One region of the Arthrobacter sp. Ha26 genome, then DNA from elsewhere that is predicted to be linked to it. Evidence: riboswitches for the same ligand, from Rfam matches in the RefSeq annotation. Region 1 holds a riboswitch; each other region holds the start of a gene.

Evidence for each region. A riboswitch is a leader RNA that binds a small molecule or an ion and turns the genes downstream of it on or off. The one in region 1 is predicted to bind thiamine pyrophosphate.
Region 2: another riboswitch for thiamine pyrophosphate. It lies ahead of thiC (phosphomethylpyrimidine synthase ThiC); the one in region 1 lies ahead of AC5RVY_RS00505 (FAD-dependent oxidoreductase).
Region 3: another riboswitch for thiamine pyrophosphate. It lies ahead of AC5RVY_RS05200 (ECF transporter S component); the one in region 1 lies ahead of AC5RVY_RS00505 (FAD-dependent oxidoreductase).
Region 4: another riboswitch for thiamine pyrophosphate. It lies ahead of thiD (bifunctional hydroxymethylpyrimidine kinase/phosphomethylpyrimidine kinase); the one in region 1 lies ahead of AC5RVY_RS00505 (FAD-dependent oxidoreductase).

The regions. Positions count from the first base shown of each region.
Region 1 is NZ_JBNHGX010000001.1:117,625-120,879, reverse strand. Features, by position in the region: gene AC5RVY_RS00515 (RNB domain-containing ribonuclease) at 1-442, opposite strand, end outside; gene thiE (thiamine phosphate synthase) at 569-1,306, opposite strand; TPP riboswitch at 1,334-1,452, shown strand; gene AC5RVY_RS00505 (FAD-dependent oxidoreductase) at 1,445-2,806, shown strand; gene thiS (sulfur carrier protein ThiS) at 2,803-3,039, shown strand; gene AC5RVY_RS00495 (thiazole synthase) at 3,043-3,255, shown strand, end outside.
Region 2 is NZ_JBNHGX010000007.1:157,119-160,373, forward strand. Features, by position in the region: gene thiC (phosphomethylpyrimidine synthase ThiC) at 1-1,687, opposite strand, end outside; TPP riboswitch at 1,682-1,789, opposite strand; gene AC5RVY_RS16420 (amidohydrolase family protein) at 1,871-2,953, shown strand; gene AC5RVY_RS16425 (VOC family protein) at 3,057-3,255, shown strand, end outside.
Region 3 is NZ_JBNHGX010000001.1:1,088,479-1,091,733, forward strand. Features, by position in the region: gene AC5RVY_RS05195 (ABC transporter ATP-binding protein) at 1-1,347, opposite strand, end outside; gene AC5RVY_RS05200 (ECF transporter S component) at 1,347-1,970, opposite strand; TPP riboswitch at 2,035-2,175, opposite strand; gene AC5RVY_RS05205 (heme-degrading domain-containing protein) at 2,249-2,791, shown strand; gene AC5RVY_RS05210 (hypothetical protein) at 2,832-3,041, shown strand; gene AC5RVY_RS05215 (DUF4383 domain-containing protein) at 3,188-3,255, shown strand, end outside.
Region 4 is NZ_JBNHGX010000008.1:38,112-41,366, reverse strand. Features, by position in the region: gene rplU (50S ribosomal protein L21) at 1-182, opposite strand, end outside; gene thiD (bifunctional hydroxymethylpyrimidine kinase/phosphomethylpyrimidine kinase) at 447-1,979, opposite strand; TPP riboswitch at 1,987-2,084, opposite strand; gene AC5RVY_RS16995 (Rne/Rng family ribonuclease) at 2,274-3,255, opposite strand, start outside.

The sequences.
Region 1 (3,255 bases):
CCCAGACGAACGCCGAGCAGTCCTGGCCAGGAAGGAGGCTGCCGGCCTGTTCACTGATGATTTCCGGGTGCAGGGGGATCCGGCCGTCGGGGGCGTAGAACGTTTGTCCGCGGCGCCGGGTCTCCGCGTCCAACGGGCCCCCGGGGGTCACGAACGCGGGCACATCGGCGATGGCGTACAGCACGTGGTACCCGTCGCCGTCGGGCTCGATGAACAGGGCCTGGTCCAGGTCCGTGGAGGACGCCGGATCGATGGTGATGAACTCGACGGCGGTCAGATCGTAGGCGGGCAGCTGCAGCGATTCCACGGCTGCTTTGGCGTCGGCAACAGCAGCATCGGGGTAGGCGCCGGGCAGCTCCAGTTCGGTCCGCAGCGCACCGAGCGCCGCCTCGAGCGCGTTGTTGTGCTCGTGGACGTTGGGAGCCAGCCGATGGTGTGACACGAAAGCCAGCCTAGCCCGAATTCCGGCGATATTGCAGGGACCGGGCCCGTGCGGGGCGGCGTTAAACGCGCCAGGAAAGGCAAGGCAACCGGCGCCGGCACGCCGGAGTGTTAACGGCGCGAATGATCAGGAACGGCGGGCGTCCAAAGCGGCGAGGAGTGATGCAGCGGCAGCAGCAGGATCGTCCGCCTCGGTGATGGCCCGGACCACCACGATCCTTCGGGCACCCGCTTCCACTACCTGCTCCACGTTGCCGTGGTCAATGCCGCCAATCGCAAACCAGGGGACTCCGCCGTCGGACGGTCCGTCCTGCCCGGCTGTCCGGGACGCTTCCGCTGCATATTTCACCAGGTCGAGCCCCACGGCCGCCCGGCCCGGCTTGGTGGGCGTTGCCCATACCGGGCCGACACAGAAGTAATCCAGCCCCGCCGGGCCGGCTGCGGCAGCAAGGGCGGCGGCCACCTGCTCCGGGGCATGGCTGGACAGGCCGATGGCCGCATTGCCGTTAAGCAAGGTGCGGGCAGCCGCCAGGGGAAGGTCCTTCTGGCCGATATGGAACACGGGCGCACCGGACAGCACGGCGATATCGGCCCGGTCATTGACCGCCCACAGGCGCCCGTGCCGCTCCGCCGTTTCCTTCAGCACGGCCAGGAGTTCCAGCTCTTCGGCGGCCTCGATGGTTTTGTCCCGGAGCTGGATGATGTCCACACCACCGGTGAAGGCAGCATCCACGAACTGCCCGAAATCCCCGCGGTCCTTCCGGGCATCCGTGCAGAGGTACAGGCGCGCGGTGCTGAGGCCGTTGCTGATTTTGGTGGTGCTGAGGACATCGGTGCCGGCGGCTGGAGTGTGGGACACATTCATGGGGGCAAGCCTAGTTCCTCTACACTGGCCTCGTACTGCGGGAGCCCGCGGCAGCTGTCACAAAGCGCCGGGCTGAGAGGGCGTCAGAGCCGACCGCTTGACCTGATCCGGCTAATACCGGCGTAGGGAAGGAGACACATGAGCGCACCATCAAAGCCCCGGGCAACGGAACCAGCATCCACGCCCGGATACACCATTCAAGCCGACGTTGCAGTGATCGGCGGCGGAGTGATCGGCCACGGCATCGCCTGGGAGGCGAAACGCTCGGGGCGCTCGGTAGTGCTCATCGATGACGCGCCCGGTTCCGGGGCCAGCTGGGCGGCCGCCGGGATGCTTGCCCCGGTCAGCGAACTGCACTATCAGGAGGAGGACCTCCTCGAGCTGATGCTGGACGCATCGTCCCGCTGGCCCGCTTTTGTGGCCGGCCTTCGCGCCGCGTCAGGCGCGGATCCGGGATACATCACGACGCCGACCCTCGCCGTGGGTGCCGACGCCGCCGACCGCAGGGCATTGATGGACCTGCGGGCCGCGCAACAGGCCAACGGCCTCACGGTTGAGCCCCTCACTGTCCGCGAAGCCCGCGTGAAAGAGGCACTGCTCAGCCCGGCCATCGCCTGCGCCCTGGATACCCCGGCCGACCACCAAGTGGATCCGAGGCTGCTGGTGGAGTGCCTGCGGCGCGCGCTCGCCGACCATGATTGCCCGAACGCAGGCGACCACAGCGGGACTGGCGGCGGGGTCGTAGCAGTAGCGGCCGCCGTCGACGGTTACGCCGTGCCGGATAAAGCAACCGCGCTGTTGTGGCAGGACGGTGCCGTTGCCGGCGTCCACCTTGCTGGCGGGGGAACCGTGCGGGCCGGAGAAACGGTGGTGGCCAACGGGCTTCAGGCAGCAGAACTGGGATCACTGCCGGAAGGCCTGCACCTTCCGCTGCGGCCCGTCCATGGGGACATCCTGCGACTCGCAGTGCCGCCGCATCTGCGGCCGCTGGTCGCGTCCACCGTGCGGGGACTGGTGCGCGGCGTCCCGGTATATATCGTTCCCCGCCGGGACGGCACCGTGGTGATCGGGGCAACCCAGCGCGAAGACGCGCCGTCCTCCGCGGGCGCGGTGTCCGCCGGGGGCGTGTACCAGCTCCTTCGCGACGCCCAGGTGCTGCTTCCCGCCGTCGCCGAACTGGAACTCCTGGAGTGCACGGCCCGCGCGCGCCCCGCAACGCCCGATAATGCACCGCTGCTGGGCCGTGTCACGGCCGCCGGCGGTGGGGCAGGCGAGGGCGGCCAGGTTCCCGGCCTCCTCATCGCCACCGGATTCTTCCGCCACGGCGTCCTCCTGACGCCGGCGGCAGCCGCCATTTGCCGGGACCTCCTGGATGGCCGCGAGGACTCCCGCTGGGCGTCCTTCAGCCCCTCCCGCTTTTCCGGCCCCGCAACGGCCGGCGCCCCCACCAGCCGCCCCGCAACCAGCAGCCGCCAACCGCGCACAAAGGAAACAGTATGAACATCACCTTGAACGGAACCCGGCACCCCGTGCCGGACGGTGCATCCATCACACTGCTCGTCAGCCAGGTCACCGGACGGCCCCTCGGTCCGGACGGCCAGGCCACAGACGGGCAGAAACTCGGGGTGGCAGTGGCCCACAATTCCCAGGTGGTGCCGCGCAGCCAGTGGTTCGCAACTGCGCTCGCGGATGGCGACGAAGTTGAACTCGTCACGGCTGTGCAGGGAGGCTGACCCATGAGCGAAACCATCATCACCGGAGCCCCCTCGGCGCTGCAGGATCCGCTGGTCATTGACGGCGTGGAACTGGAATCCCGGCTCATCATGGGCACCGGCGGCGCCCCAAGCCTCGATGGGCTCGGTGCGGCACTCGTGGCCTCCGGCACCAGCCTGACCACCGTGGCCATGCGGCGCTACTCGACGGCGGAAACAGGCTCACTGTTCCAGCTG
Region 2 (3,255 bases), on a different contig from region 1:
TATCCTGGCTGATCCGCATAGAGCAGAACTTGGGGCCGCACATGGAACAGAAATGGGCAGTCTTGGCAGGTTCTGCAGGCAACGTCTCGTCATGGAAGGCCTCGGCCGTCACCGGGTCAAGCGACAACGCGAACTGGTCGCGCCAACGGAACTCGAACCGCGCCTTGGACAGGGCATCATCGCGTTCATGCGCACCGGGGTGGCCCTTGGCGAGGTCTGCCGCGTGGGCTGCGATCTTGTAGGTGATCACTCCGGTCTTGACGTCGTCCTTGTTGGGCAGGCCCAGGTGCTCCTTAGGAGTGACGTAGCACAGCATGGCGGTGCCGTAGCGGGCAATCTCCGTGGCACCGATGGCCGAGGTGATGTGGTCGTAGCCGGGCGCCACATCAGTGACCAGGGGCCCCAGGGTGTAGAACGGCGCGCCCTTGCACAGCTCCTGCTGGCGTTCCACGTTCTCCCTCACCAGGTGGAACGGGATATGGCCGGGACCCTCCACCATCACCTGCACGTCGTACTCCCAGGCGCGCTGCGTGAGCTCAGCCAGCGTATCCAGTTCGGCGAACTGGGCGGCATCATTGGCGTCCGCCGTAGCCCCCGGCCGCAGTCCGTCACCCAGCGAAAACGCGACGTCGTACTGCGCGAAGATTTCGCAGAGCTCGTCAAAGTGGGTGTAGAGGAAGTTCTCCTGGTGATGCGCCAGGCACCAGCCGGCCATGATCGAGCCCCCGCGGGACACAATGCCCGTTACGCGGTCCGCCGTCAGGGGAACATACCGGAGCAGGACACCGGCATGGATGGTCATATAGTCCACGCCCTGTTCGCACTGCTCAATAACGGTGTCGCGGAAAATCTCCCAGGTGAGCGCGTTCGCCTCCCCCTTGACCTTCTCAAGGGCCTGGTAGATGGGGACGGTGCCGATCGGAACCGGAGAGTTGCGGATGATCCATTCCCTCGTGGTGTGGATGTCATCGCCGGTGGAAAGGTCCATCACGGTGTCCGCGCCCCACTGGGTGGCCCACTGCAGCTTGTCCACCTCCTCGGCGATCGAACTGGTGACCGCCGAGTTTCCGATGTTCGCATTGATCTTCACCAGGAACGCCTTGCCGATGATCATCGGCTCGGACTCCGGGTGGTTGATGTTGGTGGGAATGATGGCCCGGCCGGCAGCCACTTCACTGCGGACCAGCTCCACGTCACAGTTCTCCCGCAATGCCACGAACCGCATCTCCGGGGTGATAATGCCCTGCCGGGCATAGTGCATTTGCGTCACGGTTTTGCCGCCGACGGCGCGGCGGGGCACCGGCCGGGCGCCCTTCCACTCTGCGCTGGCCGCCCCGCGGCGGACGGCCGAGCGCCCGTCGTCGAGCAGGTTCCGCCCGCGGCCCCCGTAGGTTTCCGTGTCTCCCCGGGCTTCGATCCACTCCGCGCGGAACGGGGTGAGGCCGCGGACGGGATCACTGCCCGGACCGGCGGTGCGGTAGACCCGGAACGGCCCGTTCGGCTGGCCGTTCGGTGAATCCGCTAGCTCGATTTCCGTGACCGGCACCCGGATCCCGGCCGCTTCGTCCTGGACGAACGCCAAGGAATGGGACTTCAGCGACTGTGTGACCGGAGGCTGGTCCTGGCCACCCGCGGTTGCGCCGGACGGATTTTGGGCAGGGTTAAACTGTGCATTTGGTGTACTCAAGGAATACTCACTTCCTTCGCCGGCATTACCCGGACAGGTTCAACGGTCGCAGGCTGCATCAGCCCGATCTCAGCCCCTGCAAGGGCACCCGTGTGGTCACCAAGAAGCTACCACAGCTGTTTCGGAAGGGCCGTGTCACATGCGGTGGTGCTAGCCTGTCCGGGCGGGAAGAGAGGCACATCCATGGCAGAGATCATCCAGTTCAACGGTCCGGTCCTCACCGGGCCGGACACGGAGGAACGCGGGCTGTGGTCCGTTGACGGCAGGCTTACGTTCCGGCGGCCGGAGGCGGAGCCGGACCGGTTCCTGGACGGCTGGGTACTGCCCGGGTTTGCAGACGCGCACTGCCACATCGGCCTGGGCCCGGGAGGCGCGGTGGACGAAGCGACGGCGGAAGAACAGGCAAGAACCGACCTTGACGCCGGCACACTGCTGGTCCGGGACGCGGGTTCTCCCGCAGACACCCGCTTCCTCCAGCGCAGCCGCGAAGCCCCGGTGCTGATCAGGGCCGGCAGGCATGTCGCCAGGAGCCGCCGGTACCTTCGCGGCTTTGCGGAGGAAGTGGAACCTGAGGGGCTGGTTGAGGCCGTCCGGAAGCAGGCACGTGACGGCGACGGCTGGGTCAAGCTCGTGGGGGACTGGATAGACCGCGACGCCGGTGACCTGGCGCCGTCGTTTCCCGCCGCCGTTGTCAGGGACGCCGTCCAGGCAGTGCACGACGAAGGCGCGCGGATCACCGCGCACTGCTTTGCCGAGGAAACACTGGACCAGATGCTGGACGCGGACATCGACTGCATCGAACACGCCACCGGACTGCTGCCGCGGCACCTTCCGCGGTTCGCCGAGCAAGGCGTTCCCATTGTGCCCACCCTCATCAACATCGCCACGTTCCCGGACATCGCCGTGCAGGCGGAGCCTAAGTTCCCCCGGTACGCGGCCCATATGCGCGCCCTGTGGGAACGGCGCGCGGAGCGGGTGCTGGAGGCCTTCGACGCCGGAGTGAAGATTTACGCCGGCACGGATGCCGGCAGCGTCATCCGCCACGGGCGGATCGGTGATGAAATCCTGGCCCTCCACCACGCCGGCCTGCCTGTGGCCGCCGCCCTCGACGCCGCGTGCTGGGGCGCCCGGAAGTGGCTGGGTGCTGACGCGATCGAGGAAGGTGCCCGGGCCGACGTCGTCCTGTGCCGGGAGGACCCGCGCCAGGTTCTGGAAACGGTGCAGGAGCCGGCCCGCGTAGTGCTGGGAGGGCACGTGGTGCGCTGACGCAGGCGAAGTCCCGGAACCACTTGGAATAAATTGAAGCTTCAAGTAATTTTAATAGTGACAGGCCCACCAACCCGACGGGCCACACCACCGGGAGTTTTCAATGACTGCAGAAGCCGCCACCCAGGATCTTCTTCCTGCCGACCTCGCCATGGGCACCGTGATGCTCAAGGTGGGTGACATGAAGGTCATGACCGATTACTACCAGCGCGCCCTTGGGCTTGACGTTATTGCCGAGCAGGACGGCGGCCTCTACCTCGGCCGGCTGCAGAAGCCGCTGGTGCACCTTGCCCCCGCTCCGG
Region 3 (3,255 bases), 970 kb from region 1:
GGCCACCGAGAGCCGCCGTTTCTCGCCTCCCGAAAGCGTATACGGGTTGGCGTCAACGAGCTCCGTCAGCCGCAACCGCTCCAGCAGCTCATCGACCCGCTCCGTCCCATGGCCAAGGTGCCGCGGGCCGAACAGGAGTTCGTCGATCACTTTTCCCGTCACGAACTGGTGCTCTGGCTCCTGGAAAACGGTGCCTACGCGCTCAATCAGCTGTTCCGCCTTCCACTGGTAGGGATCGATGCCGGCACCACGGCTGAGGGCCAAGGTGGCGGAGACCTTGCCGGCGACGGGCTCCAGAAGACCGGCAAGGGTCAGGGCAAAAGTCGATTTTCCGGCGCCGTTGGGTCCCGTAATGGCCAGTGCCTGCCCCACCCGGACCTGGGCGGAGATCCCCTGTTGCACTGGTACCGGCGGGAACTTGCGGAAGCCCCTGCGGCGGGCCCGTTCCCGCGAAACCGCCAGTTCCTCGGCGGCAAGCAGGAGACCGCCTGCTCCGGGGGCAGGCTCCGCGGAACGCTGCCGGGTTTGCGGAACATAGCCGGGCACCCACACGCCGGCCGCGATGAGCATGCTCCGCGCCTCGCTAAGCACCTGGTCAGGCGCCCCGTCCAGGAGTACGGCTGAATCGGTGGATGAACCGGGCTGCAGCACCACGATCCGGTCCACCAGGTCTTTCCAGACGGACACGCGGTGTTCCACCACCACCAGGGTTGCCCCGGTCTTGGCCACGCAACGCGCCACCGCGTCCCGCACCTCCATCACGCCCGCGGGGTCCAGGTTGGCGGTCGGCTCGTCCAAGAGGATCAGCCCGGGCCGCATGGCAAGGATGCCGGCGAGCGCCAGGCGCTGTTTCTGCCCGCCGGACAGGGCCGATGTCGGGTGGTCCAGCGGCAGGTGGGACAGGCCGACGTCGTCCAGCGCCTCATGCACGCGGGTCCAGATCTCATCCCTGGGCACAGCGAGGTTCTCGGCGCCGAAGGCGACGTCGTCACCCACCCGGGACAGGACCACCTGCGTCTCCGGGTCCTGCTGCATCAGGCCGGCCCGGCCGCGCTGCTCACGGGGGAAGGCGCCGTCAACCAATAACGAACCGGACTCGTCGGAATCGCCGGCCTCGCCGCCGTCGTCGTTCACATCACCCAAAACACCTGCCAGGGCATGGAGGAGGGTGGACTTGCCCGCCCCGGACGGACCGAGGAGGAGTACCCGTTCGCCCGGTTGGATATCCAGGTCAAGGGCGCGGAGCGCAGGCTTGGCACGTCCGGCATGCCGCCAGCCCCAGCCGCGGGCGCTGATGGCTGCCGGACGCGCCGCAACCGGCGCTCCGTGGTGGGAGGTGGCCGGCATCAGGAGAAAACGGGCTCCGTTGCTGCCTTGCGCGAGGCGAAGGAGCTCAGGACGCCGGTCTTCGCCAGGCCACGCGTGGCGACCCATGACAGTGCGCCGGCGATGATGGCACCCGAGATCCCGGTGAAGATGATGTACGCCAGCTTGTCCCCGCCCGAGTAGGCGATGTTCCAGCCCCACGGCGCGAAGGAGTCGTTCAGTCCGCAGAACAGGCCCGCACCGGCACCGGCCAGCAGGGATACCGGCAGGTTGAACTTCCTGTACACGAAGATGGCGAAAATAATTTCGGCGCCCAAGCCCTGGACAAAACCGGAGAAGAGCACGGATGCGCCGTACTGGGACCCCATCAGCAGTTCACCGGTGGCGGCGACCGTCTCGCAGAACAGGGCGGCGCCCGGCTTGCGGATGATGAGCATGCCCAGCACGGCCGGGATCATCCAGCCGCCGGCGATCAGTCCGGTCAGGGGCGGATAGACGGCGTTCATGGGGGCCGAAACTGCGGCTGCTCCCTGGGACCAGGCCCAGAAGATGACGCCGCCGGCGATGGCGATCAGGGCCGCCACCACGATGTCCACCACGCGCCAGGACTTGCTGCTGGTCTTCTTTACTGCTGTTGTTGCCATGCGATCCTCCTGAGGAACAGGAGGGGAAAGTGGACGCGGCCGGCACTGCTGCGGCGGCCGGACACACTTCGAGAACTCGACTCCCTTGCGCCGGTACTAACCGGATCAGGTTCGAGGGTCTGCGGCTGTCCGCACTCTCAGCGCCCACCTGCGGATCCTGGCGTGGCCAGAACTGCCCGACGGCGGCGCTCCCCTGTCGTTGAATGATTCTGTGGGTAAATAAACAGCCCTGTTGGGCGTGGTCCAGTTTACACCGGAGTAGGGGTAGATTGTGGGCCATGACTGCCAATTCGCCGGATATGACCGAGTACGATCCCGACTCGGATAACACCCAGCCGGAGGGCTCCCTGCAAGTGCTCATCGCGCGGGTTGAGGGCGAAATCCGGGAACTGCAGTTCCCCCGGTTCTCCATGGATGATGCCCTGAACCTGGGGCTGCTGCTGGTGGAGCTGGGCAAAGAGGACCAGCTCCCCATCGCGATAGACATCACCAAGGGTGAACAGGTCCTGTTCCATGTGGCCCTGCCGGGAGCCACCCCGGACAACGAGCACTGGATCCGGGCCAAGCAGCGGACCGCCGCGCGTTACGAGGTGCCGTCCCTGCTGGTGGGACTGCGCGGCCGGCTCCGTGGCGGCAGCATCGAGGACCAGGGCTGGTTCGACCAGAGCTTGTACGCAGCCCACGGCGGCTCCTTTCCGGTGTACGTAGCAGGGGTGGGCGCGGTAGCAACGGTGACCGTTTCGGGGCTTCCGCAGGTCCAGGACCACAATCTGGTGGTGCAGGCCCTGCGGGAAGTCCTTGGCTCCATGGGCGCGGACTGACCCAGCGTTACTGGCACGGTTTCAGGTTGAGGAGGACGCCATGGGCGGTCCTGGGGAGGAAAACCAGGTGCGGGCGGCATTGGACAAGGCCGAGGACGAGATGATTTTCATTGGCCCCGACCACCCCTACTATTCCCTGCTCGCTGAACTTGTGGCCGCCGTCGGGAAGGCCTGGGAGCAGGGGTGTGAGCAAGGCCGCCACGGCGGGAAGCACCCGAACCCTTACCGATGGACCGCCCCGGATGAGTGAGCGCCTGCTGGTTTAAGCTCCACTGCCCGCGCTAACGAAAACAGAGCATGCCCGTGCCGTTCGCCAAAACAGGGTAAGGAAGCCTGCTTAGCTTTTATTAGTAATCATGCTTACTATGTTGTTCCCGGCTTTTGAGGAGAACAGGTATGGCGGTCAGCACCCGCGCCACAGCAGCGAGGACGGGCCTGCAGAAGGCCACCTTTGCCACGGGTGG
Region 4 (3,255 bases), on a different contig from region 1:
GCCGTAACAGTTACCTTGGCCAGGTCAGCGGCGGCGGAGGTGACTTTGTCACCGTCTACCAGGAGCAGTGCGGGCAGCTGAATGGTGCTGCCAGCCCCACCGGCGACGCGGTTCAGGGTAACGAAGTCTCCGACGGAAACCTTCTCTTGGCGGCCGCCTGCGCGGACAATCGCGTACACCACTTGGGAACTCACTTCTCTCGACGTTTATAACTAAATTTGCGTGCGGAACCGACTATCAAAAGCCTGGTTTCTCGCTGTGCCTCAACGCCGTGGGGTCATAACCCAAGTGTTGGCGTAAGCACCGAAGATCTAGATTACGCTAATTTTGCCTTCGGCCGCAAATGAGGCTGGTTCCCGGCGGGTTGCTGTGATAGGTACCACAGTCCCAGGTCCGGCGTCCGCACCATGCCCCACCATAGTACCGGCCCTGCCGCCGTCAGCAGTTCAAGCGTGCAGGCGCGGCGCGTCGAAGAAGTCCACTTCCAGGCGGCAGGACTGCTTGAACGCGGTGATCATGGCTTCCCGGTCTGCCGGTGAGGCGTTGCGACCGGCCTCATCCACGATGGCTATGGCCTGCCGGGTTGCAGCGGCGAAGTCTTCGTCGGCGTAGGTGCGCAGCCAGTCCGCGTACGGGTGCCCGGCAGGTTCACCGGCAGCGAGGAACTGCGCGTGGAGGACGGCTCCCACCTCCGCGTAGAGCCAGAAGCAGGGCAGGACGGCGGCCGCGAGGACGGCATAACTCCCCGACGCCGACGCCGCGGTCAGGTGGTCGACGTAGGACTTGGTGACGGGGCCGAGCTGCGGCGTGATGGTGCGCGTGCTGAGCCAGGAACGGTGCAGTTCGGACTCGACCTCCAGGCACTGCCGTGCAGACCCGGCCCAGAAGAGCTGTTCGGCCTCCGTCGGAGCCAGGGCACTCGCCCGTGCCAGCACGCGGGAATAGCCGTTGAGGTAAATGGCGTCCTGCGCGAGGTAATACGCGAACTCCGCCTCCTGCAGGCTGCCCGACACCAGGCCGCGGATGAAGTCGAGGGCGTAGATATCGTCCAGGTCCTGCCGGGCCTCAGTCCAGAGTTGGGCGGCGAAGCTGCCTTCGGACGGCTGCGGCTGCAGGTGGTGGAAGTGGTGAACCGGGCCGTTCCCGGTTCCCACCTCCAACGTTCCGGACGCTTCCAGGGCGCTTGCCAGCCAGGGCTTGACTTCGCGGAGCGAAGCCTCCCAGTCCCCCAGCCGTGCCTGGACGGTGGCCATCGCAGAGGACAGCGAACAGCCGGTGCCGTGGCTGTTGCGGGTAGCCACCCGCTCCCCCGGCAGCACCACCACTTCCCGGGACAGCAGGCCCGCCACGTTGACCAGGGCATCCGGGCACTCGCTGCCGTCCAGGTGTCCGCCTTTGACCAGCACGGTAGCCCCGGTGGCGGCGGAGAGGGTGCGGCCTTGCTCCAGGGCTCCGGCCCAGTCCTCCCGCACTTCGCCGCCCACCAGGATGGCGAGCTCCGCCAGGTTGGGCGTAATGAGGTGGGCCAGCGGCAGAAGTTCGTGGAGCGCCGCTTCGGCGGACTCCTGCAGCAGCCGGTCGCCGCTGGTGGCAACCATCACCGGGTCCAGGACCACGACGGCGGGACGGACCTTGCGGAGCCAGTCCCCTACCGCTTGGATCACCTCAACGCTGCCGAGCATTCCGATCTTGACGGCATCGATGCCGATATCGTCACTGACCGCATCCAGCTGGGCGGCCAGGAATCCGGCAGGCGGAACATGGACGGAACGGACGCCGTGCGTGTTCTGGGCAGTGAGGGCCGTGATGGCAGCCATTCCGTAGCCGCCGAAAGCAGCGATGCTCTTGAGGTCGGCCTGGATGCCGGCGCCGCCGGACGGATCGGAACCGGCAATCGAAAGTACCCGCGGTACGGGGCGCCCCGGTGCCGTGGGCACCGCGAAGGTTGCCGGGGCGGGTGATGGGGTGGCAGCGGGTATTGCAAACGTCGCAGACAAAAGACATCCCTTCGCCGGTGCTAGCCGGACAGGTTCAACGGGTGTGGATCTCAGCCGGCTCTCTGCGCGGCACCCCGTGTCGGTTCCCCAGCCTAGCTTTTTTGTCCGGCCGCGGCAGAAGGTGACACATTTGCGACCAGCCACCAGTTGCTCCCTTTGCACTGGCCACCACGGATTGCGCAGGTACAGCAATGCCCGGCCGGTCACTGTTGGTGGCCGTCCGGGCATTAGCTGCTGAGACTCAGCGGTGCTTGCTGCTCCTGGAAGCTTCCGGGGCTAGAGCTCCGAGGCCGGGACCCCTACACCCAGGATGATGGGTGCCTCGGCTGGCTTGGGTGCCGGCTTTTCAGTGCTTCCGGTGCCCGCAGGCTCCGGAGCCTTGGCCTCGTGGGAATGGCCGGTGCTGGCAGGAGCAGTGCTTTCGTGCTGCTGCACGGAGGTTTCATTGGCAGCTCCCTGTGCGCGGCTGGCGCTGCGGTGGCGCCGGGGCCGCCGCTCCCGCGACTGTTCCAGCGTGTGGTCGCTGTAGTCCTTGGCAGGTGCTTCCTGGCGCTGTTGGGCTGGCTGTGACTGCGCCACCTGCTCCGCCTGCGGCTTCTGCACAGGTTCAGCCTGCGCCGGGCGGGCTTCCGGCTGGGCCTCCGGTTCCGTTGCGGGCTGGCCGAGGTGCGCGAACGCTTCGGCGAGCCGGTCCAGGGTGAGGGCCGGCCGGGGCTGCTGCTCTTCCGCGTGCTCAACGAACGGCAACACCACTTTTTCGCCGCCGAAGGTGAGCACGGCAGCCGGACGGGCATCGGCGTCGCGCTTTTCCGTTGCCGGCGTGGGGGCAGGATTCTCCGCCGCGGCCTGCTTGGCTGCCGCGATTTCGTCGTCGTGCACGTGCGCTGCGTGGGCCGCAGCGGCGATGTTGGCCAGCGCCAGCCTGGTAGCCTCCGCCTTGGCGTGCCGTTCAGCATCCGAGGGGTCCGGATGCACGGTGTGGACCTGCACCGCCGCTGCCGGCGCTGCCTCGGGCTGCTGGCCGCCGCGGCCCCGGCGCCGCTTGCGGTCCGGGCGGGCACCGGACTGGTTGTTGTCTGGCCGCAGGCTCTCGGCACGGTGGCCTTCGCTCCGGGCTTCCGGCCGGCTGTCGACGCGCTGGACGTGGTGCTCCGCGGCCACAATGTTGGCCCGCCGGTGCTCGACGGGGTCGTCGTGGGTGACCACGCCGCGGCCCGCGCACGCTTCACACTGCTCGCCGAACACCTCGAGCAGCCCC